Regions from separate parts of the Paenibacillus crassostreae genome, predicted to be linked through region 1. Evidence: a T-box and tRNA genes for the amino acid it is inferred to sense, from the RefSeq annotation. Region 1 holds a T-box; the other regions hold tRNA genes.

Region 1 (10,133 bases):
AAGTACAACAACGCTCTTATGATGTTCTGGAAGTTTATTAATTGCCTCCCGAATATCATCTGCCATATATGATGTCAGAACCACATGCTCTACATCCTGTTTATCTTGAAAAACAAAATCATGCTCATCTATGGATACCGTTGGTTTATTACGTCTAAATTTATCTATGCAAATGTTAGTCACAATCCGTTGAACCCAAGTCTTAAATTGTGCCTTTTCTTCATAGGAATCAATTCGAGTATAAATCCGGATTAAAGCTTCTTGAGCAGCATCCAATGCATCTTGTTCATTGTTAAGGATATAATAGGCTGTACGATACACATGTTGTTCAATATCACGTAATAGGGTGATTAGAGCGTCGCGATCGCCCGATTGAGCGGCTCTTATGAGTCCAAGCTCCACCACAAAGGATCCCCCTCTCCCTGTAATCTTACTGACGCGTAAGACCAGCATATTGTTGCATTTCGCAATTCTTTTTTTCAACCGCCTCATTACAAGTTTCGCAAGATCAACATTACCTCAATTTATTCTTAACCCATACATCATCATGAAGAAACTTCATTTGAATCTCGCCCTGTTGATCTGTACGAAAGATCCTCATGCCCTGTGCCGTAATACGAGCAACTACATCAGAATGGGGATGGCCATAAGAATTATTGACTCCCGCAGAAATCACTGCGATTGCTGCTTTCCATTGGGAAAGCCATTCTTCTGCTGTTGATGTTTTGCTCCCATGGTGAGCAACCTTCATAATATCGACTCCTTCTAATACATTAGCTGTTTGAAATTTGTCATGAAGTATATTCATTTCGCTGGCTATATCCATATCTCCTGTTAGTAGCATCCGAACACCATTCATTTCTACAATAAATACTAATGATGAATGATTTTGTTCTTTAACAATGGGTAATTGTTGTTGCTCTTCATTCGTCATTTCTGGAGATAAGAAAGTTAGCTTTGAATTGCCATCTAACTGCAAGACCATCGTATTATGAATCGCATAGATTGGAATATCTTTTGCCAGAACCGTAGATAATAAGTTCTCCTGATTAGCTGCACCTGTAAGTGTACCATTAAATAAAAAAGCTTTCACTGGAATATCATCCAATACAGCCTGTAAGCCACCCATATGGTCCTGATCTCCATGGGTAAGTATGACAGCATCAAGTTGATGAACACCTCGCTTTTTCAACAAGGGCACAACCACTTTCGCTCCCACTTCGAAAGGATCCTTTCGATTCTTCCAATAATCCTCTGGCTTTCGGAAGTTTATCGTTCCTCCTCCATCCACTAGAATATGTTTTCCTTCAGGTGTTGTAATAAGGATACAATCCCCTTGCCCAACATCTACAAAGGATACGAGTCCCGCTCCATTCAAAGACTCTGATTGATAACCTAAATATAATAAAATTACGAATGTAAATACAAGTGGTGCGACGATATATTGTCTCCATGTTAATTTTCTCGATCGTGAATTTATTAGTTGTTGATGTGGAACCAGTACATCGTCAAGTGGAATGGTATCCTCTATGTAGATAGGATGCGGCTGAACGTATTCAATCCATATTTTAATGAGCCTAAGTAGTACATATAATAATATATAATAACAACAAATCCACAATATAGATGGCGATGGCCATATCGTAATAAATGCTTGGTGTAAATTCATCCATTCTACGAAGGTAAAGGTGACATTATCCAGGCATTGAGCAACCCAAGCCAGCCCTTTGCCCAATGGCATCCACAAAATTCCTAGCACCAACGACACCATTCCTAGCGGCAGGACTACAAAAGAAATCAGTGGGACAAGTAGTAAATTTGCAACAACTGATAATAAAGAGAATTGATTGAAATAATATATGGTCAAAGGAAAAGAGACAAATTGAGCAATAACGGTCACACCTAATACAGGCGCAAATTTACGCGGGAGTTTAGAAAGCATTGGCATGATGAGTGGAACATACACCATGAGTCCTAAAGTTACGATAAAAGAAAGTTGGAAACTCACATTTACTAATAAATATGGATTCCATAACAACATGAATAACGCAGCTGCACTGATAATGTGAAGTCCATCCTTCAATAAACCTTGTCTTGCGGCATATAAAGCAATCATACTCATAATACCAGAGCGAACAACAGAGGGACTGAACCCAGTTAGTAGTACATAACATGGAACTAGTAGAATAACGATCGTTAGTTTTGTTTCACGGGTCAGTCTGAATAACGATAATAGAATCAATAGACAGGCTACATAAACAGCAACATGTGTGCCCGAGACCGCTAGAATATGGGTTAATCCCAACTGCGAGAATTGGCTATATGTTGTCGGATCTACATCATCTTGCATTCCGATAATTAGACCTTTCATGTACCCTGCATGTGGCTCTTGAAATAACGCTTCAATCTTAGTTCCTATCTTCTCTCGCAATACATCATTTAAGCGAAATAGTGATAACAAACTCCATGAAGACGGTGGAATAAGTTCAACATTATCCAATCCGTTCACCTTAAGAATCCAGTGAATTTCCCTTGTACGCAAATAATTACGATAATCAAAACCATCAAAATTACGAGAAATAGCAGGAATCTCAAGCGTAGCAGTCATCTTAACAAGATCTCCACGTTGCCACCTCATAGCTTCCTGCTGCTCTTCTTCTGTTAAGAGTTTCACTTGAACAAGTACCTTTTCAGATATGACGGATGAATTAACTTCAGACAAATCTATATTCATGTTTACTCGATCCCCGTCCACTTCTACTGCCGTTGTCACTCTACCTTCAGCTTGGACAACTATGCCAGCAAGTGCAGATACCTCCTGTTGCATAACTTCGGGTAATGTAGTGACATTGGAATAATCATGCCACTCCCAATAACCAGCGGATAAGATGAGTGTACTCCAGATCATGACTATGGTTCTCCATCTTTCTTGAAACAGCACCATAGCAGATAACAATATAAGCGTCAGCCCAACCCCTATCCACCCTAATCTATGTCCTGTATATAAACAGGCTGTTGAACTTCCTACGATCCAACATATTGCAAATAGCAATAGAGGTCTCCCTTGCATTCATATCACGCTCTTTCTCGTCCAAAAATTTAACATAGCCATCTTAGCAAACAAACAAAAAAAAGAATCTCCTTTGCGTTAACAAACAGTCGCAAAGGAGATTCTTTCTCCATCAAATTATTTAGTTCGATACACTTGTTAATGTTTCATTAGGTGGTTCGTATAATTGCAATTGGCGGAATATGATCTCTTTACTATTGAGCATCGAAGTGACCTTATCCGTATCTTTTGGGTATGAACGGTGAAATACAATCTCAACAACCCCACTATTCGCTAACATATTCGCGCATGTCCAACATGGTTCATCCGTTACATAAACCGTACTTCCTTCTCGATCTATACGGTCAGTGAATAGTAATAGGTTCTGTTCAGCATGGATGGTACGTATACAACGTTGCTTCTTTACCATCTTTTCTTCCCCATCCACTTGAACAAGGGACACTTCCTCTGAAATCATACAACCTGCCTCTGAACAATCAGGCATCCCCATTGGTGCACCATTGTAAGCTGTCCCTAATAATTTCTTTCCTTGCACAAGTACAGCACCAACATGTCGACGTCCACAACGAGAGCGAGTAGATACCATATAAGCAATATCCATGAAGTACGTATCCCAATCTTTTCGTGTATCTATCATGATCTTCTCTCCTCTTTAATTGTTTGTAGTTATTATTATCCTACAATTCAACATTTGAAGCTATTTTCTCCAACATTTTCACTCCGATTCCTTTGACTTGATCCAAGTCAGATATTTGTCGGAAGGGTCCTTTGTCATTACGATAATCTATAATTGCCTGTGCCTTTTTCTCCCCAATACCTGGAAGAGACATCAATTCTGCCACACCCGCTGTGTTGATATTTATTTTATTGCTATCCGGAACATCCGCTAATACGGACTTTGATACGGCCTCTGATGCGGATTCTGACATAGGTTCTGACATAGGTTCTGACTCAGAAAGATTTGTCACCTTGGATTCAGTTTCTGATTGTTGTTCTACTACTATTTGTTGCTCCGGGGTTGATTTGGATTCGCTAACATTACTTTTATTCGTATTTTGTATTAATTCGTCATCATCATCTAAAGCTTGTGCAACGTGAACATTCAATGGTTCCCAGTCTTGTATGACCTCGCGATCACCTATACCAGATAACAATATATAACCACTACTTATAAAAGCTGTCAAAACAAATAGCAGTTTGTACGTTCGTCTCACTCACAACACCTCCATCATACTTAATTTGGATTAGCGTCTTACATAATCAACAAGAATTAAGATTAAAAACACTTGATTTGATCTGTTAATTCGTCATGAGGTAAAGGTACTAACGCATATGTTATGAAGTAGGAATATGTCATGAAACAACAATATGGTGAAAGGAGGGATTGTCTTAATGAAAGTAGGAATAATAGGTACTGGCAGTATGGGAAGCGTCTTATTAGAAGCTTTCATTGAATTTCGTGCTCTGCAACCTCATCAACTTTTCATAAGTAATCGCACTCTGAAAAAGCTTCTCGTTCTCTCTGAGCGTCACGAAGGTCTAAACATATGTCGTAACAATATTCAGACTGTAAGATGCAGTGATGTAATATTCGTATGTGTTAAACCACTTCAATTCGCTTCATTAATTCAAGAAATCAAAAACGATGTTCGACCCAATCAGCTAATCGTATCTATTACAAGCCCTGTGCAAATATCTCATCTGGAAAATAGTCTTGATTGCAAAATTGCAAAAATCATTCCAAGTGTTACGCATAAGATCGGTAGTGGTGCTTCATTAGTTATGTATGGTAACCGTCTTGATGAGAAGGATAAGCAAATTCTACATGATCTTCTCTCATACATCAGCAAACCTATGGAAATAAAAGAATCGCAGGCACGCATTAACTCTGATTTTTCCAGCTGCGGGCCTGCTTTTATTAGTTTTTTCTTAACCAAATGGATCGATGCTGCGGTAGAGATGACAGGCAGTTCCCGCGAGGAGATTACCTGTCTTGCAAGTGAGATGCTCCTGGGTACCGGTAAACTGTTAACCCAAGGAGGCGTTACCCCCCCTCAGCTTCAAGAAATGGTAGCTGTTCCTGGAGGAATAACCGCACAAGCTTTATCTCAACTTAACCATAGCTTAGATGGCGTTTTTCACCGTTTGATTTCGACAACACATCAAAAATATGATGAGGATCTAGAAGAGTTAGATAAATTGTTCGATGGACCTAAGATCAACCGACCACAATATTAACTAATTTACCTGGAACAGCAATCACTTTACGAATGGCTTTACCGGCAATAGACTGCTCAACACTAGGAAGTGATAAACTGTACTTCTGCATCGCTTCTTGATCCATATCCTTTGCTACCATCACGCGTTGTACAATCTTTCCATTTACCTGTACAACGATTTCAATCTCAGCATCCACCGTCCAAGCTTCATTAAATGTTGGCCATTCTACGTATGAAATGCTACCAACATGCCCAAGGCGCTGCCACAATTCTTCGGAAATGTGCGGTGCCAATGGGGATAGAAGTTGCACAAATTGTTCTACGCTTGAGCGCGGTAATTGTTCAGTTTTGTACGCTTCATTAACAAAAATCATTAATTGACTGATCGCTGTATTAAATCGTAAGTTTTCGAAATCTTCGGTAACTTTTTTGATCGTTTTATGCCATATTTTTTTGAATTCATCACTACCTTCACCGTCAACAATCTTACCGTTGAGGTTACCTTCGTCATTTATGAACAAACGCCATACTCGTGCAAGGAAACGATGGCTACCTTCTACACCATTCATACTCCAAGGTTTAGTCGCTTCAAGTGGTCCCATAAACATTTCGTATATACGGAGTGTATCCGCGCCATAACCTTCTACGATTTCATCTGGATTCACGACATTACCACGAGATTTACTCATTTTCTCATTATTCGTACCTAGAATCATTCCTTGGTTCACAAGCTTATGGAAAGGCTCTTTCGTATCCACTATGCCCAGATCATACAAAACTTTATGCCAGAATCGAGCATATAGTAAGTGTAGTACTGCATGTTCCGCTCCACCAATATAAAGATCGACCGGAAGCCATTGTTGTTGCTTATCCTTAGCACAAAGCTCTTGATCGTTATGCGGATCAATGAAACGTAGATAATACCAGCAACTTCCAGCCCATTGAGGCATTGTATTCGTCTCACGGCGAGCTTTCATCCCGGTCTCAGGGTCTATTGTTTCTACCCAATCGAGCACATTAGCTAATGGCGATTCTCCAGTACCTGAAGGCTTGATATGTTCTACATCTGGTAGAACAAGTGGTAATTGATCCACCGGAACAGTCTTCATGGTTCCATCTTCTAGATGCAAGATAGGAATAGGCTCTCCCCAATATCTTTGACGGCTAAACAACCAATCACGCAGGCGATATGTGATTTTACCTTCGCCTTTACCATTGTCTTCTAACCAAGAAATCATTGTTGCGATTGCTTCTGCATTGTGTAGACCATTCAGCAATTCAGAGTTCACATGCTCTCCGTCTCCACTATATGCTTCCTCTTCTACATTTCCACCTTTGACCACTTCGATAATATCCAATCCGAACTGCTTCGCAAATTCCCAGTCACGTGTATCATGCCCTGGAACAGCCATGATAGCTCCTGTTCCATATCCAGCAAGGACATAATCTGCGATCCAGATCGGCATCTTCGCACCATTGACTGGATTTATTGCATAAGATCCAGTAAAGACACCTGTTTTATCCTTCGCCAGATCAGTCCGTTCTAGATCACTCTTATGTGAAGCCTGCGTTTTATAAGCTTCAACTGCTTCTAATTGCCCTGGTGTCGTTATGCGTTCGACCAATTCATGTTCTGGAGCTAGGACACAGTAACTTGCACCGAATAGCGTATCTGGTCTTGTTGTAAACACAGCTAGATGAGCGTCATGACCTTGAATATCAAATCTCACTTCTGCTCCTTTAGATTTACCAATCCAGTTGCGCTGCATATCCTTTATGCTCTCAGACCAATCCAACTCTTCTAAATCATCCAATAGACGGTCAGCATATTCAGTAATCTTCAGCATCCATTGTCTCATAGGTTTACGAACGACAGGATGGTTGCCACGTTCACTTAATCCATTAATCACTTCTTCATTCGCTAAAACTGTTCCTAACGCTGGGCACCAATTGACAGGTACTTCTGCTACATAGGCGAGTCCTTTATTAAACAACTGAATAAATATCCATTGTGTCCATTTATAATAATCCGGATCCGTTGTGCTGATCTCACGATCCCAATCATATGAGAATCCTAAAGATTTAATCTGACGACGGAAATTATCAATATTCTTTACTGTAATTTCTCTTGGATGTTCACCCGTATCTAAAGCATGTTGTTCTGCGGGTAGACCGAATGCATCCCAACCCATGGGATGTAGAACATTATAACCACGCTTGCGTTTATAGCGAGATACGATGTCTGTAGCTGTATACCCCTCTGGATGACCCACGTGAAGACCAGCACCAGATGGATAAGGAAACATATCCAACGCATAAAATTTAGGTTTAGTAGGATCCTCACCTGTTTTAAAAGTTTGATGTTCTTCCCAATATTGTTGCCATTTCGGCTCAATCGCTTGTGGTTGATAGCCTTGCCCTTGTTGTTCACTCATGACTAAAATTCCTCCTTCATTAACGTGTATAATCATTCTTCAAAACCTTTTACCTCATCAAAAAACCTCTCATCCTTAGCGTTTGATCGCTAGGGACGAGAGGTTAGATTCCCGTGGTACCACCCTAGTTAGCGGAATACATTCTTTGTCTTCCACTCACTTTGAACCCTTAACGCGGGTAAGACGATGATATTTTATATTCATATCATGACTCCGAGGCAAGTTCGTTTCAATCTATCAACCGGCTTGCAGCAACCACCGGCTCTCTGGATGATATTTCGAAATTAGTACTCCTCATCAACGTTTAACATATGCATTTTGATGAATCATATTATACCTAACCCAAGAAAGTAAGTCAATTGATTCTACGTGTGAATCAGACGTTAATATTGCTACTTATGAATAAATCCATCCGGGAAAACAGATACTAATTCTTGTCTTTCCAAAACCACTTAAGGGAGTGTTCAAATGCGCGAAGGAATGATTCCTACAGTTCTTGGAACCGTTGTGTCTGCGTCAGGTGCTGCATTACTTGGTAGCAAGTATAAGCTTGCTGCATATGGTGTACTAGGCTTTGGACTTGCCCACATCATCCTGGGAAGTATTGATCTTGTAGAACATCGTTAAGGAATGGAAAGACATAGAGTACAGAAAGTACAGGCCTTGGATCAAAGGATCCAAGGCTTGTTTATTATAGCTTTTTTTGCAAATCATAATAACAAGCAAACATTGGAGAATCACTTCCCACATATCTCACAGCCACTTGGACAACATAAATAATGCTTTATAAATAATAATGTGACTACTAAGGAGAGTGTCTATGGGCATTTTAACAGGAAAAGATGAACCTTTGCATTATGGCGAAATATTCTATGTTTGGCAGTGCTCTTTGATGACAAAAGCGGCGATTTCGTCCTATCAAGCTTTCTTGAATCATGCAGGTGATCATGATCTCAAAAAGATCATTGAAGATTTCATCAATCAATCCAAGAAAGAAATGAAACAATGCGATGATGTCTTAATGGAGAATGGCATTGCTCCACCTCCAGTACTTCCTGAACGCCCGAAGGTGAATCTCGAAGATATCCCAGTTGGAGCAAGGTTCTCAGATCTAGAAATTGCTGCATCGGTCGCTTCTAGTGCTTCTCTGGGTCTAGTCTCAGCGAGCCAAGCTATGGGGATGAGTATTAATGAAAATATAGGGGCTATGTTTGCCAAATTTCATTCTGAGATGACTGTACTTGGTAACCGTATCCTTAATTTAAATAAGGAAAAAGGTTGGATCGTACCTCCACCACTTCAATTGAAAAAACCTGAACTTGTCGAAGCATAACACTCATACCTTCTCTCTGACCCTGCCAATAAGGCAGGGTTCTTTTATATTAACATTAATAAAAACAGCCCTATCTCCAAGAGAAGGACTGCTTTATTTATTTCTATTTAATCGCCACATAGAACAGTCTTTGCGCGCCATCTCCCGCTTCGTTCCATTCAAAATCTGCGTAAATCTTGATGTCACTAAATCCAGCTTTAGCTAACTCAACTCTCATCCATTCAGGATCATATGCCCGCTGAATATGAATTTCTTCAAACCGACGATAGTGATCTCCACCTTGTTCTTCACGTACAAAGATTCGTAAATGGTGCTCTATCTCGCATCGTTCAACATCTAGATCACATGTCCAGATATATGAAACGGACCGTTCATCAAGCACAAAAGGTTGCTCGTCATCATAACCTTTTAGCGTATTGGGATGGTGCACATCGAATAGAAATGTTCCACCAGGCTTTAATCCTTCGTAAGTTCGAGCGAACAAGGATATAACGTCAGATTCCTCAACTAGGTAATTGACGCAATCGCAGAAAGAAATAACGGAATCCACGGGTTCTGGCAATTCCCATTCTTTCATATCCTGTTGTACCCAACGAATACTACCTTCACGATATAGACGATTACCGCGTGGCGTTCCATCCATTTTACCACGGGCTACAGACAACATATCTGCTGAGATATCAATACCCGTAACTTCAAAACCAGAATTAACTAAAGGAATCGTAATACTCCCTGTTCCACAACCTAATTCGACAACGCTATGAGGCATTCCATGTTTCTCCCAAGCCGTTCGTGCAAAGCGTATCCAGTCAGGGTATGGCATGTCCTCCATTAACTCATCGTAGACATATGCAAATTTCCGATAGGATGACATATTAGCACCACCCTTCCCATGAAATAATATTCAAATACTTAAATTAAGATGGTTCATCCTCATTCACATTCGACTCTGGATTTACTAGGTATGTCCAATTCTCTTTTTGTGTTATTAGACCTTCCTTTAGCAATTTGCCTATTGCGCGTTTGAAGGCTGATTTACTAATGCCGAATCGCTCTTTAATGATGTCTGGTGGAGT
Region 2 (10,133 bases), 140 kb from region 1:
TGACCTAACGATGATTGATCTAGATGCTGAGAAGAGTGTTGATCCAGAACAATTTCTATCTAAGGGTCATAATACTCCTTTTGCAGGCTGGAATCTAAAGGGATGGCCAGTGAAGACTTGGGTTGATGGAAAGCTTGTCTGGTCAGAGTAAGATTGAAGTATTACACAACGTGAATCGATAAGATTAGCTGATATATATAGAACTTGAGCAAATGACAGAAGGAGTGGAATAGAATGCAGGCAAGATTATTATTAGAGAATGGTACACTATTTACCGGGTTGGCATTTGGTGCAGATGGTGAATCTACAGGTGAGGTTGTTTTTAATACAGGTATTACAGGGTATCAAGAAGTACTATCTGATCCGTCATACTGTGGACAGATTGTAACGATGACACAACCCTTGATTGGTAATTATGGAATTACACGCGATGATTTCGAATCTTATGCACCTTTTATTCATGGATTCGTTGTACGTCGCCATGAACCAATTCCAAGTAACTGGCGTGCAGAGTATAGCTTAGATGCACTTTTGAAAGAACATGGAATTGTTGGAATCAGTGATATTGATACTCGTATGTTAACTCGAATGATTCGTAGCCACGGTACAATGAGAGGGATTCTAACCACTTCGGCAGCTTCCGTTGAGGAATTGCAAGAAAGATTAATTGGTAGTGAAATTTTAAGAAATCAGGTAGCTATTACCTCAACTAAGAATATTTACACTAGTCCTGGGACGAAAGAGCGGATCGTATTAGTGGATTTCGGAGCGAAAAATGGGATACTGCGTGAACTTAATACTCGTCATTGTGATGTGATCGTGGTACCACATGACACTACAGCTGAACAAATCCGTCATTTGCGTCCTGATGGAGTGCTGTTATCTAATGGACCTGGGGATCCGAAGGATGTTCCAGAAGCGATACGTACTGTGTCCCAGTTGATTGGAGAATATCCGATCTTTGGAATCTGTCTTGGACATCAACTATTTGCTTTAGCATCAGGTGCGGATACGGAGAAATTGAAATTCGGACACCGCGGGGGGAATCATCCTGTGAAGGATTTAGCGACAAATCGTTGCTTCATAACATCACAGAATCATGGTTATGCCGTAAATGAAGAATCAATAAAAGGAACAGATTTAGAAATCACACATATCAACAATAATGATAAGACAGTTGAAGGATTGAAACATCGTATTCATCCGGCATTTTCTGTACAGTATCATCCGGAAGCGTCACCTGGGCCAGAAGAAAGTAGCTATTTGTTCGACCAATTTCTCAAAATGATCGCGGATCATAAATTAAATCACCCTGCTAAACCGCGTCAAGCTGAATTAGCTGCAAGCGTGAAAGGAGCTCTACAACATGCCTAAAAATAATGAACTAAAGAAAATACTTGTGATCGGATCAGGCCCAATCGTCATTGGTCAAGCAGCTGAATTTGACTATGCAGGAACACAAGCTTGTCAAGCTTTGAAAGAAGAAGGTATCGAGGTTATTCTGATCAATAGTAACCCGGCAACGATTATGACGGATACGAATATGGCTGATAAAGTGTATATCGAACCTATTACATTAGAATTTGTTACACAGATTATTCGTCAAGAACGTCCAGATGGGTTGCTGCCAACACTTGGTGGTCAGACGGGGCTTAACATGGCAGTTGAATTAGCACGCGCAGGTGTTCTTGAACAAGAGAATGTGAAGTTGTTAGGAACACAGCTAGAATCGATTGAAAAAGCTGAGGATCGTGATCTATTCAGAGACTTAATGAATGAGCTTGAACAACCTGTACCTGAGAGTTCTATTGTAACTACTTTAGAAGAGGCGCTTGAGTTCGCAACTGAGATCGGATATCCACTAATCGTTCGTCCTGCATATACACTTGGTGGTACAGGAGGAGGAATCTGTGCAACAGAAGAAGAACTTCGTGAGACCGTCGTATCTGGTATTCGCTATAGTCCTATCGGACAATGTCTGATTGAGAAGAGTATTGCAGGACTTAAAGAAGTAGAATACGAAGTTATGCGTGATGCCAATGATAACTGTATCGTGGTATGTAACATGGAGAATTTCGATCCTGTAGGCGTGCATACTGGTGATAGTATTGTTGTAGCACCTAGCCAGACATTATCTGACCGTGAATATCAAATGCTAAGATCGGCTTCACTCAAAATTATTCGTGCACTGAATATTGAAGGTGGATGTAACGTACAATTTGCATTAGATCCTCATAGTTTTCAATATTATGTCATTGAAGTAAACCCACGTGTGAGTCGTTCATCTGCACTGGCTTCCAAAGCGACAGGGTATCCTATTGCCAAAATGGCAGCAAAAATTGCGATGGGATACACCTTAGATGAAATTATTAACCCTGTAACAGGACAAACATATGCTTGCTTTGAACCTGCATTGGATTATATCGTAAGTAAAATTCCACGTTGGCCTTTCGATAAATTCGTTCATGCGAACCGTAAGTTAGGAACACAAATGAAGGCAACTGGAGAAATTATGGCTATCGGCCGTACTTTCGAGGAGTCCATTCATAAAGCTGTTCGTTCATTAGAGATCGGTGTTCACCGCTTTAATCTAGAGGGAACAGAGTTACTAACTGAAGATGTTCTGAATGAGCGTCTTGAGAAACCAGATGACGAGCGTATCTTCCTCATCGCCGAAGCTTTCCGTCGTGGTTATACACTGCAACAAATTCAAGATTTAACACAAGTGGATTGGTGGTTCCTTGACAAACTTGAGGGGATCATTAAGTTTGAGACTCGTATTCAAGAAGAAGAAACACTTACTTATGAGACTTTGTATCAAGCGAAAAGACTTGGATTTACTGACAAATCTATCGCTGAGATTCGTAAACAGAATACGTCAACTAAACATCATACATCTGAAGTAGAAGTACGTGATTTTAGATTAAATCATAACCTTCGTCCAGTGTACAAAATGGTGGATACTTGCGCGGCAGAATTCGAAGCGTCCACACCTTATTACTACTCCACTTATGAGACCGAGAATGAAGTTATTCAATCATCGAAGGAAAAAATTCTGGTCTTAGGATCAGGACCGATTCGTATCGGGCAAGGGATTGAATTCGACTATTCAACTGTGCATGCTGTATGGGCTATTCAAAAGGCAGGCTACGAGGCTGTTATTATCAACAATAACCCTGAAACGGTATCCACGGACTTCAATACATCGGATCGACTATATTTTGAACCTTTATTCTTCGAAGATGTTATGAATGTTATTGAGCAGGAGAAGCCAGTTGGTGTAATTGTACAATTCGGAGGACAGACGGCAATTAACTTAGCAGCACCATTGAGTGCCGCTGGTGTGAATATCTTGGGTACTAGTCTAGCAAGCATTGATGAAGCCGAAGATCGTAAGAAATTTGAAGCGTTACTTACCCGTCTGGATGTAGCTCAACCGAATGGTAAAACAGTAATTTCTGTCGATGAAGCCGTTGCAACTGCAGATAAGATTGGATACCCTGTATTAGTTCGTCCTTCTTATGTACTAGGTGGACGTGCAATGGAAATTGTATATTCTGATGAAGAACTGTTGAATTACATGGAGTATGCAGTGAAGATTAATCCAGAACATCCCGTACTTATTGATAGATATATGCTTGGTAAAGAAGTAGAAGTTGATGCGATCTGTGATGGTGAGACGGTATTAATTCCAGGAATAATGGAGCATATCGAACGCGCTGGGGTTCACTCAGGAGATTCGATTGCTGTCTATCCACCGCAACATTTAGAAGAGCATCTGAAAGAGAAAATCGTGAACATCACGATAAAAGTAGCCAAAGAATTGAAGACGATTGGACTTGTCAACATACAGTTTGTTATTTACAAAGATGAAGTATATGTGATCGAAGTGAACCCACGTTCATCACGTACCGTTCCATTCTTGAGCAAGGTAACGACAATTCCGATGGCTAACCTAGCTATGCAAGCTATTCTTGGTAAGAAGCTGAAAGATTTGGGCTATCAAGAAGGTCTGTGGCCTGAAAGTAAATATGTGTCGGTGAAGGTACCGGTATTCTCATTCGCCAAACTACGTAGAGTTGATACCACGCTTGGGCCTGAGATGAAATCAACAGGAGAAGTTATGGGTCGTGATCTTCAATATGCGAAGGCATTATACAAAGGCTTGATTGGAGCTGGTATGAAGATACCATCCACTGGGTCAATCATTGTCACTGTAGCTGATAAAGATAAAGATGAAGCAGTAGAATTGATGACTGGGTTCAAGAGATTAGGCTACAAAATATATGCAACAGGTGGAACAGCAGACGCTCTAAATGCAGCTGGACTTGATGTAACTACCGTTCATAAGTTGAGTGAAGGAACACCAAACATTCTTGATCTAATCCGTACTGGAGAAGCATCCTTTGTCTTTAATACACTTACGAAGGGTAAACTACCACAACGTGATGGATTCCGAATTCGCCGTGAAGCTGTAGAGAATGGCATTGTGTGTATGACTTCTCTAGATACTGTTAGAGCATTACTAATCATGCTAGATACCATTAATTTCTCATCCCAAGCTATGCCATCATTTATTGGGCAATAAGGAGAATACGAATGAATCAAGCATATAAGGAAATGGCTGGTCGTCTGATCGTAGCACTGGATTATCCAGATGCTACTCAGGCACTTGGTTTAGTAGAGCAACTTCAAGGAATTCCATGTTATATGAAGGTCGGGATGCAGCTGTTTTATGCTGCAGGCCCGGATTTTGTACGCGAATTAAAGGATAGAGGGTACTCTGTTTTCTTGGATTTGAAAATGCATGATATTCCTAACACCGTTAAGGGTGGTGCCGAGAGCATCACCCGGCTTGGTGTGGATATGTTCAATGTTCATGCAGCTGGTGGAACACAAATGTTGCAGGCAGCTTATGAGGGAATGACGGCAGCATTAGTAAGTGATGATACTTTATCGAAGCCCATCATTATTGCTGTTACTCAATTGACTAGCACAAGTCAAACCGTACTAAATGAACAGATTGGTATAGAAGGTACTATACAAGATGCTGTTGTTAAATATGCAAAACTTACAGCTTCAGCGGGATTGAATGGAGTCGTAGCTTCTGCCCAAGAAGTACCATTGATTAGTAAAACATGTGGTAAAGAATTTATTACTGTGACCCCTGGCATTCGTCCAGCAGGAAGTGCAATAGGAGATCAATCAAGAGTGTTAACACCTGGTGAAGCAATCCAGCAAGGAAGTCACTATATCGTTGTTGGACGACCTATTACAGCGGCTAATAATCCCCGTGAAGCAGCAGAACAAATCATTAAGGAGATGATGGAAGCATGAGTAAAGTAGCGGAAATCCCTGGTTCCATTGCAAGTTATTTACTACAGATTGAAGCAGTTGCTTTAAGTCCCAAACAACCATTCACATGGACCTCTGGTATCAAATCACCGATCTATTGTGACAATCGCCTAACGATGTCATATCCAGTGATTCGTGACTATATTGCAGAATCATTCGCAACAGTGATTCGTGAGCAGTATCCGGAAGCAGAAGTTATTGCTGGAACAGCAACAGCGGGTATCCCTCATGCTGCTTGGGTAGCTCAGAAGCTAAATCTTCCAATGGCTTATATTCGTGATAAGGCTAAAGGGCATGGTAAACAGAATCAGATCGAGGGGCATATCAAGCCTAACCAGAAGGTGGTTGTTATTGAGGATCTGATCTCCACTGGAGGTAGTTCATTGAAAGCTGCATTAGCGGTTAAGGAAGCAGGGGGCCAACCAATGGCTGTTCTAGCGATTTTTAGCTACCAGTTGGATCAAGCTGTAGATGCTTTTGCAGAAGCTGGCATTCCACTTCAGAGTCTGTCTAACTACGGAGCATTAATGGAAGTTGCTCTTGAACAAGGAAAGATTGAAGCAGGAGATATTACGGTGTTGAAGGCTTGGAGAGAAGATCCCTCGTCCTTCGGTGTATAGTAATTATTATGGTTTGCAGAAAAGGATATCACCCAATCATTGGGTTGGTATCCTTTTTATTATGATAAGTTCCGATGAAGTGCATTGATCTGAATGAACTAGGTAACAATATCTCCAACATCATTTTTCAATCTTTAGGGGAAAGAGGAGAGAAGAAATGAAGTGGATCTATTTCGCAAAGTTATATCGGAGTGAATTTCAAGCGAGTTGTCTTGCCCAAAGGTTAGAACAAGATGGTTGGATTTATGGATATGAAGAACCAAATTCTGTAGAAATATTCCGTTCACGCAAAGGGAGATTTGGTGTTCGCTTCATTCTTTGAATAAAAAACTTGACATATGTGGTGTTAATGTTGTATATTAATTCTTGTCGCTGTTTGAATAATTTACTGACGCGGGGTGGAGCAGCACGGTAGCTCGTCGGGCTCATAACCCGAAGGCCGCAGGTTCAAATCCTGCCCCCGCAATTAAATAAATTGCCATTGTTCATACGGGATTATACATTATTAAGGGCCTTTAGCTCAGTTGGTTAGAGCGGTCGGCTCATAACCGATTGGTCGGGGGTTCGAGTCCCTCAAGGCCCACTTTTAAGAAATCCTTGCTATTGTAAGGATTTTTTGTTTGTCTTTTTTTTGAGAAATGTAATTCATTGTGTGGAGGTTATGACTTTGACAACAATACAATTAAATAGTTCAACCTGGTTTGGAAATACACGAAGAGATGTGTTATCTGGGATGACAGTTGCATTAGCACTAATACCAGAAGCGATCGCATTCTCTATCATTGCAGGTGTTAGCCCAATGGTAGGACTGTACGCCTCGTTCTGTATGGCTGTTGTGATTTCTTTTGTAGGCGGAAGACCAGGTATGATCTCAGCAGCTACCGGTGCGATGGCACTACTGATGGTAACTTTGGTTAAGGATCACGGGCTTGAGTATTTATTCGCAGCAACAATCCTTACGGGGATCATCCAATATGTCCTAGGCTTATTGAAAATAGGTCATTTGGTCAAATTCATCCCACATTCAGTTATGAATGGATTCGTGAATGCACTAGCCATTCTGATCTTCATTGCTCAACTGACACATTTTAAAGGACAAAATTGGGTCATGTATGGATTGGTAGCTTTAACGTTAGCCATTATCTACATATTTCCTCTCTTCACCAAAGCAGTTCCCTCTGCGTTAGTTGCAATCATTGTGGTCTCTATTATTTCGATCAGTTTGGGACTAAATATTAGTACGGTTGGAGATATGGGAGCTATTACGAACGCATTACCCCTCCTTCATATCCCACAGGTTCTTTTTTCACTGGATACGTTACTTATTATCCTGCCTTATTCAATCTCTTTAGCTATTGTGGGTATTCTGGAGTCACTCCTAACTGCGACGCTTCTAGATGAATTGACGGATACATCCAGTAATAAGAACAGAGAAGTTAAGGGACAAGGTATAGCCAATGTCGTTACAGGCTTCTTCGGTGGTATGGCGGGCTGTGCGATGATTGGTCAATCAGTTATTAATGTGAAGTCTGGTGGGCGTAAGCGCTTATCCACTTTGGTTGCAGGAGTATTTCTGTTATTCCTCATTATCGTACTAGGTCCTGTAGTTACCAAGATTCCAATGGCTGCACTTGTTGGGGTGATGATCATGGTCTGTATTGGTACTTTTAATTGGGATTCACTGAAGGAGTTAAATCGCATACCTCGAACAGATGCACTGGTTATGATTGTTACAGTAGTCATCGTTGTAATGACGAATAATTTATCTTATGGGGTCTTTGCAGGTGTATTGCTAAGTGCTTTATTTTTTGCTTGGAAAATAGGGAGGATTACGCTGGAACAATCAATCGGGCAGGATGGACATAAGGAATATAAGGTTAGAGGTCAAATGTTCTTTGGGACGATGACAGACTTTGTTAGTCTATTCAACTATATAGAAGATCCTGATCATATCATTATTAATTTCAGTCGTTCACATATATGGGATCAATCCGCGGTAACAGCGATAGTAAAAGTGATAACGAAATATGAGCAGATGGGTAAACACGTTAAAATAGTGGGACTGAATGAGGAAAGTCGAATTCTCATAGATAAGATAGGCTTATCAGTTCCGAGTGGACATTGATACGAGCAAAGAAGAGGAACTTGGTTAACAAGTTCCTCTTCTTTTTTCTTATATTTCCGCAGATACGGATTTCGTCCTTGAAAAGGACGTTATATCCGTTTCTACTTGCTTGAATCTATTCAGGTGCCCCGTAGATCGCTAACCATTGATTTTGTAATATCCAGCCGTTCTTTTGCCATTTCAGAGCATTCTGTATATAACCAAAGCTGTCGGCATGATATCGTCCGCTTACACCTTGGAATGCCAGTAACTCATATACCCCGTTACCGTCGAAGTCAACTGGATATAAGCCACTGAGCGGGTCTACCCAGCCTTCAATGGGCGACTTTAACGTTCCATCAGTATTATAGATTTCATCCAAGTATTCTTTACCTCGAGAGGTGATGTCTAACGTATATACTCGTGATGTGTTGCTATTGATTATTCGGAGACGATATCCATCTAGAAAGGATACAGTATACTTCCAATACTCGTTATATGCATCAGAGCTGAATAGAAGTTGAGGTTTTCCTTGAACGAAAGTGTATAAATAGTCATATGTCGTTGCTCCTGATCCACCACTATCTATCGTTACTAGGATATCTGAGACGCCATCTCCTGTAAAATCGCCTACGAATAAGCGGGGATTATATCCCGAGTTCTCTTTCGGTTGTATTCGATACGTTTGTGAAGTAGCAGCATCTTGAATGATAATAGCAATATTAGTTATATGTGGACTTTCGGGTTCTTTCTTCATGCCTGTTAACCATATTTGATCGCGAAGACGATCTCCAGTAACATCTGCAATGGTGTGATCAAGAATAAGTTCTTGTCGTAAGGATTGTTCTTCGAGAATTGAGCTGAAACGAGGGGCATTATATTTCTGTTCGATCATTAAATCTGCTCCTTTACATAGGTGATTATCCATAATGTATGATGGGAGGTATGAAGGTGTGATGTATGATGATTTATGGATGATCTTGATGCTGTATAAATTTTTCTGAGAAAAAAGTTGAAATTAACAATAATATAACGTATAATAAAAAAGTTGAATTCGAACGTTACTTTTAAAAAAAGTTAGACATTCGAATATATATGCCGGGGTGGCGGAACAGGCAGACGCACAGGACTTAAAATCCTGCGGTACGTGAGTACCGTACGGGTTCGACCCCCGTCCTCGGCATCCTTGATTGATAAGGTTTTTTTCGAAAATCCTTGTGTTTGAAACAGCAGAGGAGAGGACTCTTAACGAGTTCTCTCCTTTTTTCATTGGTTAAAAATGGGCTACATCGTCAATTACAGACGATTAACCCGCTTATGATAATTATTGTCAGGCAGTGAGCCAAGCTGCGAGTTCCTCCGTTTGGGAAAGAACAGCAATTGGATCATAATACCAGGATCTTTCTTCTTTCCAAACATAAATATGATTGTTTTTGACCGCGGGCAGGCTGCCCCAGATCGGATCATCCTTGTAGTCCTGCAGGGTTAGGACGTTGTCGGTCACGATGAGGTAATCCCCGGCATATTCATGAAGCACCTCGTTTGAAATTTCCGCCCACTGTTTGTCCATGATTTCCTCTGCAACATCAGCGGGAGGCTTGAATCCAAACGCCTGATAGACAGGTTGTCCTCCGCGTCCAAAGTTGTCTCCATAGGCCCGAATGGACTTGTCGGCACGTTCAAGGATGCTGAAAGTGGCATCAGCAGGGATGGATGCTTCCACCTTGGCCTTGGCTGCAGCAATACGTTCGTCGTATTGAACCAGCCAGTCCTTGGCTTCCTGTTCTTTGCCCAGTAGTTCTCCGAAATAGGTTAACTCTTCATGTGCATCTTTTAAATTTCCGTAAGGCACGATGATGGTAGGGGCAATTCGGCTTAAGGTATCGTAGCTGTCGGCCATGCCGGAAATAATAAGATCGGGCTCAAGTGCGATGATATTCTCGGGCGACATTTGCCCATAGGTTCCGGTATCGGTTACGCTAGTAAGCGCTTCTTTGAAGTACATATTCTCCAAAGTCAGTCCGGGAGCACCTACAGGAATAGCATCCAGAGCA
Region 3 (10,133 bases), 560 kb from region 1:
AATTGCTTCTTATCCAATACATCTAAGATGCGAGTAACCGTGGGCTGATCTTTATTGGTTCGAATTGCAATTTCCTTTTGGTTAATACCCTCATCAAGATGAACTTGGTATAGAACGGTCCATTGTTCAGGGGTTATACCAAACGGTTTGAGTTGATTGGCGAACAAGGTGCTGATTTGGCGGAAAATAGGTGAATATTTATATCCGATGGACTGATTAGGAGGAGAAAATTCGATCAGAAGAAACACTTCCTTATTAAATAGTTGTTGTAACAATTATATTCATAACAACTATTAATGTCAAATGTAATGGAATTATTTGGGTAACCCCAAGGGTGGTTATAGAAAGAATGTGTTATAGATCGGGTGGGTGATCCAAGACAGATGAATATTTTGGGTATAAACGTCGAATACATTCTGGACATATATCATGAGTAAATTCTGCATAAGTATGCTTCTCTAAGAAGCTTTCAATACTACTCCATAGATCATCTTCTTTAATTCTTTTACAGACAGCGCATATGGGGATAAGTCCACGCAATGTTCGTATTTGTAGAACCGCTTCTTGAAAGTCAAATTCCACTTGTTTTCTTTGGGTAATATTGCTGATAGAAATTACGGCTCCATCAATACACTTTTTGTTCTTAATTAGGGGGAATACTTCTAACATGAACCACTCGGTTGTAAGATTGATATTCATACTGAAATCATGAAAAAATGATGGTAGCTGCCCGTTGAAAATACAGTAAAATTGATTGGCGATAGTACAGTTATAATTACACGTATGTAAAAGAACATCGTAGATTTGCAAAAAGTTAACACCAAGCCATTGAAAATCTGAAGGGATGTTAATTGACGCAGATAATTCTCCCCATGCTCGGTTTGCTTCGATGATGTAGCCATCAGTGTCAATGACTATAATACTCTGATGTAATGCGTGTAGAACTTCGTTAGGAAGAACAGCGGGCATTGTTATATCTCCTTTGCAGCATGAATAGGATACCTCCAAATAGATGTTAATTATGTGATATAATTCAGGGTAATATAACAAATAGTATATGCGTCTTTACGTCATTTTGCAATATAAAACACTTACATACGTCATTTATTTTGTTGGAATTTGAGAAACATAGGTTGTTTTTTAACAACATAGGAAGGTGGACATAAGATGCAGTCTATTTATGAGCGTATTGAATTACTTATTAAGGATAAGAGGATGACTAAGAAATTATTTTGTGAAGAATTAGGGATTAGTACTGGTAATTTGGGAGATTGGAAAAGAGGGAAGTCGACACCAAGTACAAATAAATTAATAGAAATTGGTGAGTACTTCAATGTTAGCTTGGATTGGCTCATTGTGGGGAGAGAACCTTATAATGAAACGATCATGGAAGAGCATAGGGCATATGTGGTAGATGATGTTCAATGGTTGCAACGTATAGTTCCGAAATTAAGTGAACAGGAAAGAACTTGTATAAAGGAATATATTGAATTTACAAATTATAGAAGAAGCCGGTACTCCCAACAATAAATGATTGTATACCATAGAAAAGGTACCTACCATTATGTGAAATGGTAGGTACCTTTTCTTGAAAATATAAGACCTAGTTACGCCATCGATGAATATTGTAGAACTTCAGAAGAATTGATCTTCACTGAAAGCCATTCTTGTCTAAATGAATCAAGCAGGGACTGAAGTAAATAACTTTCTTCATCATTTGATATTTGTATTACAACAGAAGCGCTTTGGATGCATGAGGATACAGCGGAGAATAAGTAACATTGCACTGCTTGGTCACAATCTATCTCTAGTCGTTGATTAATCCAAGCATGCACCGTTGTTAGGCAACCGAAGGTATTGTAATCATGAAGCGTTTGTTCAAGTTCATCAAAATCGAACCAAGGGTAAAGAGCTCGGGCTAATTTCAATAGACGTCTTCCATTCTTATGAGCTTCAGAGGTATTCTCATAGCTATTCTTTCGATTCTGAATCACCCTATCGATTAAAGCGATTTTCTGCGAATCATTCCCTTCTGATGCGGCATAGATTTCTTTAATGGCCCAGCCATCGGTTCTAAGTAACATACTTTGGAGGTGGTCTCTCATGAATAATTCCAGGTCACGGTAGTTTTGAATGCTTCCTTGCGCAACTTGGGCCTCCATGGTTAACGTATGAGTATACCCGCCAACGGAAAGGGATGAATCTAACATCTGTACATAATCAAGTAATTTCCTACCTTTGTCCATTCGTGACACCTCCATGGTATATAATGTTAAAATAGTTCAATTAGTGTTATGTTAATTAACAAGAAATGAATGATATTTGTATTTTCGATAATATTCCATGAAATTATGATACTAAACGGATGGTTTATTGTCAATAAAAAGTAATTACGTAAATATTTATAACCTATATTGATAGGTTATATTACATTATATAAATTCGGAAGATATTTGAAATGATTTCTTCTTTACTTTTAATGGGCAAACGTGTAAAATGTATTTTGTTGCTGTAAGAAATTTTTATCTGTATTATGCGGTCGTGGTGGAACGGCAGACACGCTACCTTGAGGTGGTAGTGCCTTCGGGTGTGCGGGTTCAAATCCCGCCGACCGCATCTTGAATTCCAAAAGCAGTAAACTAAGGGATGATCCTTGTTTTACTGTTTTTTTTGAAGAAATATAGGATAGGAACGTTGTATATCTATTAATGATGTTATGGAGTGAGAGAGATAAGTGCTATAATAAATTGACATCAAGTTGAAAATTCATTAGAATGTCTAAGTACTTGTTGGAACAGCTGGATAAAGATTGTGTTAGCAAATTTAATATAATGGGTGATAATTATGTCTTACAGACCGATTATTTCGAACGTGGAAGAAGCTAGTAATAATGAGAAAGATGGATTATATGAATTCATCTTCTACTTGGCAGATGGAACAGAATGTCGTACGTTCTATAACCGTTATCCTGAATGGAAAATGACGAATATTACACGACTTCAAAAAACACCTTGCCCTGTATGCCGCAAAGATTTTATTTGCAGATGTATGGAAAGTTTCAGAGATAATTTGCAACAACAAGTCATCGATAATGAGTGGCTAGAAAAGGCTATTGTTAAGTAAAGACTTGTTAGAGAAAAGAAGCGTGGGAAATAATCCTACGCTTCTTTTCACTATATATGCTGGAAGGGGATATTTGAGATGAAGAATGATGATCCATTTTCGATTGTATTGATTGATGGGCAGTGTCTTTTATGTCAAAGTGCGACCAAATTTATTGTTCATCATGATCCTGTAGGGAGATTTTACTTTGCTTCCTTACAGTCTGAAACGGGGCAGAGATTACTTGGTAATGTAGGATTACCACTAGATCATATAAGTACATTTGTCTTAATTGAAGGCGATCGTTATTTCACTCAATCCACTGCTGCTTTACGCATTGCTAGACATTTACGCGGTTTATGGCCACTTACATATGGTATTATTTTATTACCTAGATTTATAAGAGATACGGTATATCAATATATAGCTAGAAATCGGTATCGTTGGTTTGGCCAGTCCGATCAATGTATGTTACCGACATCAGATCTTAAGGGGAGATTATTAGAATAGGTTAGCACTCGTAGAGGAGGTTAATGCTGTGAAATATATCTTGATTGTACTCGTTGTAGGTATTGTTGTAGCGAGCTTGGTGCTAAAACGGTTGAAAAATAGAAAAGCTCAATCTCAAGGGAATGTCATTAAATTTCAGAAGAAGAGTAAGCAGAATTTACAGAAATGTTCCTATTGTAAAAAGACAAGTAGATTAATTTTTTATGCAAGTGATGAGGGAACAGTTGTAGGAGTATGTAAGGAATGTAGGCCGAAAGCCAAGGCTCGCGATATGCTTCCGATATAAATAATATATAAATATGATAATTATCCCGATTAGCTCGTAATGAGACTAATCGGGATTTTTCTTGTTTCTATAACTGCTTACCATAAGTTGCATAAAAGTCGATTAGGTAGCAAATAGTATAGGCGGGAGGTGTTAATGTATGCCTATTCAGAGGAAAAAATCCAAAGTATCCGAAGCGGCCAGCAATAGTCAGGAGGAAAGTAAACGGATATCCACAAATCTCGAACATAATCTTAAAGGTATCAAGGAAAGGTTTGGAAATAGTCCTGATCTGATTATGCGGAAATTTGAATTGATACGCGCGCAAGTTGAAGTTGCTGCTATATATATAAATGGTATAACTGATAAGTCGACGGTTGATGATTTTGTTGGACATGTGATGTCTTTTGAACCCATTACTCAGGATAAACTTCATATAACTTCTGAATTAGAAATTTTTGAATTTATGGCAAAAAAAGCTTTGAGCATTGGTGAAGAAAAGGTTGTCGAGGATTGGGATGGTTTATTAGAGGCTCTTTTATCCGGAAGCACGATTATACTAATTGATGGTTTAGGGAAAGCCGTAAGTGGAAACACAAGTGGTGGCGAGGTTAGGGCGGTTTCAGAAGCTAAGACTCAGGTCGCCATACGTGGTTCTAAAGACAGTTTTACGGAATCGATTGAGACGAATATATCATTAGTTCGTAGAAAAATCAAAAATGCTGACTTATGGATTGAAAGCATGAAAATAGGTACTGTGACAAAAACAGCAGTGTCGATCATGTATATCAATGGAATTGCTGATGATAAAACGATTCGCAAATTAAAAAAAAAACTGAAAGATATTCAAATTGATTCCATTTTGGAATCAGGATACATTGAGCAGTTAATTCAAGGGAATACATATTCACCATTTCCGACGGTGTTTAATACGGAACGACCCGATAGTGTTGCTGCAAATTTATTAGAGGGACGAATCGCTATATTGGTGGATGGGACACCGTTTGTTCTGATTGCACCTACAACTTTTTTTATGTTTTTCCATGCTGTTGAAGATTATTATCAGCCATTTGAGATTTCATCTGTGATTCGTTTATTAAGGTTTTTGTGTCTTATTATCTCGTCATTCGGTCCTGCAGTATTTGTTGCAGCTATAACCTTTCATCAGGAAATGATCCCCACACCATTGCTCATTAGTTTAGCTTCGCAAAGAGAAGGTGTTCCCTTTCCTGCTTTTGTTGAGGCGATCCTGCTAGAGGTTACATTTGAGATTATTCGTGAAGCTGGAATCCGAATGCCGTCACCGATTGGTCAAACCGTATCTATTATTGGCGGGTTAGTATTGGGCCAAGCGGCAGTACAAGCTGGAATTGTCTCGCCTGCCATGGTGATAGTCGTTTCTCTAACAGGTATCTCCAGCTTTGCGACTCCCGCTTTCAATATGGCGCTTACTATACGGTTAATAAGATTTTTCATTATGTTTATTGCTGCATTTATGGGGCTCTATGGGATATCCATTATTAGCTTTATACTGATTGCACATATGTGTAGCTTGCGATCTTTGGGGGTTCCGTATATGTCACCTATGGCACCTTTTATTCCAGAGGAACAGAAGGACACATTTATACGTGCACCACTACAATTCCTGCGGAGGCGGCCACGTCTTATTAGCCAGAAGAATAATGTCCGCATGCAAACAAATCAAGAAAATCGAGGAGAAATCAATGACAACTAAATGGACAATGCGAACTATTATTTATTTGGTATTGCTATTGCTCTTGACAAGTTGTTGGAATAGTCGGGAATTGAATTCCGTATCTATAGTGAGCGGTATAGGGATTGATAAAGTACCAGATAAAGATGAGTATAGAATCACTTTTCAAGTTATTAATCCTACAGCTATGGCAACAACTATTGGCGCCAGTACGGGGCAAGCACCGATTACGATCTTCTCAACCAATGATCAGACGATATTTGGAGCCTTGCGCAAAACATCAAAGAGGGCAACAAGACAGTTGTTTTTTGCGCATACACAACTTCTAGTCATTGGTGAATCCATGGCCAAGAGCGGAATTAACGATATATTTGATTTATTTGAAAGATCACATGAGTTGCGGCTTAACACGGCTGTGCTTGTATCAAGGGGTTCAGATGCGGAGTCCGTTCTAAAAACACTATTACAAATGGAGAATCTCCCTGGCTCAGGTATGGTTAAGAAGACGACGAATAGCGCAAGAGTGTGGGGGGAGAGCAGGCTTGCTTCTGTTTTTGAGCTCATTAATGACATATCAGGAAATGGTGAAATAGTCATTAGTGGTGCAAAAGTTATCGGGGATCCGGAGGTAGGAAAGAAGAAGTCTGATCTGGAACAGACCGATCCGGAGACGTTTATTACGATGAGCGGGTTGGCTTTATTTAAAAATGGCAAATTAACATATTGGTTGGATGATGCTGAAGCGAGAGGGACACTTTGGGTTCAGAATAAAATAAAAGAGACGAGTATTAATATCGATTCCGATGATAAAGAAAAGGCGATTGCTATCAATATTTTTCGTTCGAATACGATTATAAAGGTTGAAATTGTAGATGGTTTACCAGTTCTTCATGTCTCCATTAGGGAGCAAGGCAGTATAAATGAAATGAAGGCTTATGTTGATTTAAGTAAGAGGGATGAAATAAATAAATTGGAGCAAGAAATAGAAAAGGAGACAAAGAATGAAGTGATGCAGGCTTTACAAGCCGCACAGCGTATGAAAAGTGATATTTTTAATTTTGGGAATGAATTAAAGCGAACCGACCCGAAAGCATGGGAAACCGTGGAGAAAGATTGGGCGAACTTATTTGCCCAAGGTGAATTGGATGTTCGTGTAAAAGCGAATATTCATACCACAGGAATGAGATTAAACCCGTATTTGCCAAAAACGGAATAACTGGGGTCTGGCGGAAAGGTAGCGTGAAGTTGTCTTATGAGAAAAGAAGTCATTAGTTCAAATCAACTATTTGCCATGATTGTCTTATTTGAATTGGGAACAGCAATCATTGTTCCGATTGGTCTTGAAAGTGGACATGCTGTATGGATATCCATTCTTATGGCCCTGCCTGGCGGATTGCTGTTATACCTTATTTATGAAGATTTATATCAACAATATCCTAATATGATCATCAGTGGATATACCCAGAAAATTCTCGGAAAATTTATTGGTTGGCCATTGAGTTTATTGTATATACCAGTCCTTATGTTTAACGGTTCTAGGAACTTGCGTGAAGGGAGTGTTTTATTGTTATCGTCTTCATATGATATAACTCCCATTTATATCATGGATGCAATGATGGTTATTGCGGTTATATATATCTTGAACAAAGGGATAGAAGTTTTCGCTAGGACAGCAGAAATCTATTTTACTGTGATTCTTTTTATGGGGATAATATGTTGTTCTGTTGTTATACTTGCCGGCCTAGTTGACTTCAGGAATATATTTCCAATCCATGCGAAAGACTGGAAGGATGCACTGAAATCAGCTTATCCTAGCATTTGGATTTTTCCATTCGGAGAACTGGTATGCTTCACAACAATATTACCTCATTTCAATAAAGCTCACTCAAGTAAGCGCACAGGGATGGTTGCGGTCTTGCTAAGTGGGTTCTTATTAACCTTCACACATGCGATTGAGTTGTCGGTACTGGGGGAGGATTTATACGCTAGGAGTACCTTTCCAATATACAACACAATAACGCTAGTTAACTTAGCAAACTTCATACAGCGCTTAGATGCGCTTGTTATACTAACTTTAATCATTGGTGTTTTTTTCAAATTGACGATTTACTGTTATGCAGCCATGGTAATAACAGCAGATTTATTTAAGGTGAAGAATCCACGAAAGCTAGCTGTGCCTATTGGAGTTGTAGTTCTATTCACTTCAATGATCAGTACAGGGAATTATCCTGAGCATATAGAAGAAGGAATGGTATTTATGAAATATATTCTGATTGTTATATGTGCCTATATCCCTATATTGCTCTACATTGTTCATCGTATACGCAGAAGATTCGGTCTATATCGATAAGATTTCTTTATTTATGCTGATGGATTCGTTTCTTTAAGGATGTAGTAATCACGATAATAAAGGGAAGAATAAGGATGGAGATCATGAATATAAGCAGCGGTATATTTGTAACGGAAAAGACGGCAGAAATAGACTGGAACGACAATGAAAGACTCATTCCTGTCAGCAGATCCATAATAACAACAATAATTATGGCCAAAATGCAGAGCAACAGATAAATCAATAGGTTCTTCATATACATCTTCTCCTCGATTTTGAATTGAAGTAAAGTCAGTCTAAGAATGGGAAGCCAAAAGTATTATTTCCACTAATCGATAAGAGTAACCATGATTGTACGAATGATGTTAAATAGTGTACTTTATCAATTCTATACTTGCCTAATTGGAAGTAACTGTGATATTCTATCAATAAATTAATGGCTCGTAAACGGAAGCACCGTTTAATAACCGCGTAACTGCGGTTGTTGAACGGTGCTTTTTTTGTTTCATCTGAAGGGGGTTTGTTTATGATTCCGACCAGAATAGTTTTGGCTGTAGCGGAGAAAGAGTACATAGATCCTTTAGTTAGTTACGTTCACAATAGTGAATATAGGGATAAAATGTGTATTTCTGCTTTTACTGAAGTGGATAAATTTCTTCAGTATATGAATGGGAACGAGAAAGAGCGTCCGGAATTAATCGTTGGAGAGCTGTCTTTCATAGAGCCTTGGTTGAAGCAGAGTGAGCAGACTGTGACGTGGATCGTCCTGAATGAGATGGGGCAGAGTTCATTGCAAGGACCTGTTCTTAGCAAATATCAACCTTTACCACAACTTTTAGAGTCAATCTTAGATTTATCTCGAAGTCAAAGTTCGCCAAGATCACGAGCTATGGGTGAGACAGCTATGATTGGTATCCTCTCTGCTGTTGGAGGTAGTGGCAAGACTACGACTGCTCTTAATATGGCTAAGCAGTTAAATAGTAAAGGACTATCCGTATTCTATCTTAATTTAGAAACCGTGAATAGTACTGCAGTATTCCCAAGACAGATTAGGAGTAGGGAGAGTGGTCAAGGTCTATCTCGTCTGCTCTATGATCTTCAAGCAGCACAGGAATCCAAAGATTATTCATCGATTTCAGTGGCATCTTATATTGTTCATCATGAGGGGATAAAGGCTGATATTTTTGAACCATTAACCAATATCAAGGAATGGATTCAAATGAGTAAGAACAATGCAAGTCAACTTATGAAGTTGATTGCAAATAGTGGTCGATATGATGTCATTATCGCAGATACAGATACGAGTGCCGATGAACGATGTGAGGCTGTCATGGAATGCTGTGGAAGTCTAGTTTGGCTTCTACTTGATGACGTAATCAGTATGTATAAGAGTGAAAAGTGGCTTTCTTATCTAGAAAGGAACAACCCGCCTTTATTCATGGATATGATGTCGCGAAGCAAGTTTATTATGAACCGTTATGTTGGAACTCTTACAAATACTCTTCCCACCTATTTAGAACAAATAGATGGCGTTCTTCCGTATATTCCCTCTTGGAAGCAAGTCTGTCATGAGGAGATTATATTGAGTTCACCTATATTCCAAAGAGATATTCTTCATCTATGTAGAGATTTGGTCGGGGATTTATTACCTAATGTGGATGGGGGGCAATCTCGTGGATGAGGAGATGTTCAGAATTATCCGAAGTGTTATTCGTTCTGGATTAGATGTGACATCAGCGGTGGATGACTCCGAATTGATGGATTATATCGAACGGACCGTGTTTGCTCAAGTGGAATTGCAGGAACTGACGGCTATGGAGAAACGGACATTGGTTCGTCGAATATATGATTCCTTTCGTGGATTAGATGTATTGCAACCCTTAGTGGACAATCCGTCGATTACGGAGATCATGATCAATAGCCATCAGGATATTTTTATTGAACAAAATGGTGATGTGAAACGAATATCTCAGAAATTTGAATCACAGAACCGCTTGGAGGATATTATTCAGACCATCGTAGCTGGAGTGAATCGCGTAGTGAATGAATCATCGCCGATTGTAGATGCGAGACTGAAAGATGGATCACGTGTCAATATTGTTCTTCCCCCAATTGCATTGAAGGGGCCAACCATGACCATACGGAAATTCCCCGAGAAACCGATGACGATGGATGATCTAGTCAGCCGAGATGCATTGAGTGAGGAAACGGCA

What was found. A T-box is a leader RNA that pairs with one kind of tRNA and senses whether it is charged. The one in region 1 lies ahead of leuS (leucine--tRNA ligase), so its partner is inferred to be a tRNA-Leu.
Region 2: it encodes a tRNA-Leu, which carries the amino acid that the T-box ahead of leuS (leucine--tRNA ligase) is inferred to sense. The anticodon was not compared.
Region 3: it encodes a tRNA-Leu, which carries the amino acid that the T-box ahead of leuS (leucine--tRNA ligase) is inferred to sense. The anticodon was not compared.

What each region holds. Positions count from the first base shown of each region.
Region 1 covers NZ_CP017770.1:1,150,927-1,161,059, forward strand. The annotation lists gene LPB68_RS05670 (RNA polymerase sigma factor) at 1-405, opposite strand, end outside; gene LPB68_RS05675 (DNA internalization-related competence protein ComEC/Rec2) at 515-3,052, opposite strand; gene LPB68_RS05680 (deoxycytidylate deaminase) at 3,192-3,710, opposite strand; gene LPB68_RS23345 (ComEA family DNA-binding protein) at 3,748-4,284, opposite strand; gene comER (late competence protein ComER) at 4,463-5,308, shown strand; gene leuS (leucine--tRNA ligase) at 5,289-7,724, opposite strand; T-box leader at 7,813-8,034, opposite strand; gene LPB68_RS05700 (asparagine synthase) at 8,193-8,351, shown strand; gene LPB68_RS05705 (DUF3231 family protein) at 8,545-9,057, shown strand; gene LPB68_RS05710 (class I SAM-dependent DNA methyltransferase) at 9,161-9,931, opposite strand; gene LPB68_RS05715 (CvfB family protein) at 9,975-10,133, opposite strand, start outside.
Region 2 covers NZ_CP017770.1:1,012,018-1,022,150, reverse strand. The annotation lists gene LPB68_RS05095 (dihydroorotase) at 1-151, shown strand, start outside; gene carA (glutamine-hydrolyzing carbamoyl-phosphate synthase small subunit) at 235-1,374, shown strand; gene carB (carbamoyl-phosphate synthase large subunit) at 1,367-4,588, shown strand; gene pyrF (orotidine-5'-phosphate decarboxylase) at 4,600-5,337, shown strand; gene pyrE (orotate phosphoribosyltransferase) at 5,334-5,975, shown strand; gene LPB68_RS23095 (hypothetical protein) at 6,133-6,297, shown strand; tRNA gene LPB68_RS05070 (tRNA-Met) at 6,368-6,441, shown strand; tRNA gene LPB68_RS05065 (tRNA-Ile) at 6,485-6,558, shown strand; gene LPB68_RS05060 (SulP family inorganic anion transporter) at 6,643-8,100, shown strand; gene LPB68_RS05055 (spore coat protein) at 8,216-8,974, opposite strand; tRNA gene LPB68_RS05050 (tRNA-Leu) at 9,177-9,262, shown strand; gene LPB68_RS05045 (ABC transporter substrate-binding protein) at 9,410-10,133, opposite strand, start outside.
Region 3 covers NZ_CP017770.1:1,707,900-1,718,032, reverse strand. The annotation lists gene LPB68_RS08210 (MarR family winged helix-turn-helix transcriptional regulator) at 1-275, opposite strand, end outside; gene LPB68_RS08205 (PAS domain-containing protein) at 355-969, opposite strand; gene LPB68_RS08200 (helix-turn-helix domain-containing protein) at 1,168-1,530, shown strand; gene LPB68_RS08195 (urease accessory protein UreF) at 1,608-2,246, opposite strand; tRNA gene LPB68_RS08190 (tRNA-Leu) at 2,536-2,616, shown strand; gene LPB68_RS08185 (hypothetical protein) at 2,845-3,123, shown strand; gene LPB68_RS08180 (thiol-disulfide oxidoreductase DCC family protein) at 3,202-3,612, shown strand; gene LPB68_RS08175 (hypothetical protein) at 3,641-3,898, shown strand; gene LPB68_RS08170 (spore germination protein) at 4,038-5,612, shown strand; gene LPB68_RS08165 (Ger(x)C family spore germination protein) at 5,602-6,807, shown strand; gene LPB68_RS08160 (GerAB/ArcD/ProY family transporter) at 6,844-7,941, shown strand; gene LPB68_RS08155 (YczF family membrane protein) at 7,949-8,176, opposite strand; gene LPB68_RS08150 (AAA family ATPase) at 8,447-9,601, shown strand; gene LPB68_RS08145 (TadA family conjugal transfer-associated ATPase) at 9,594-10,133, shown strand, end outside.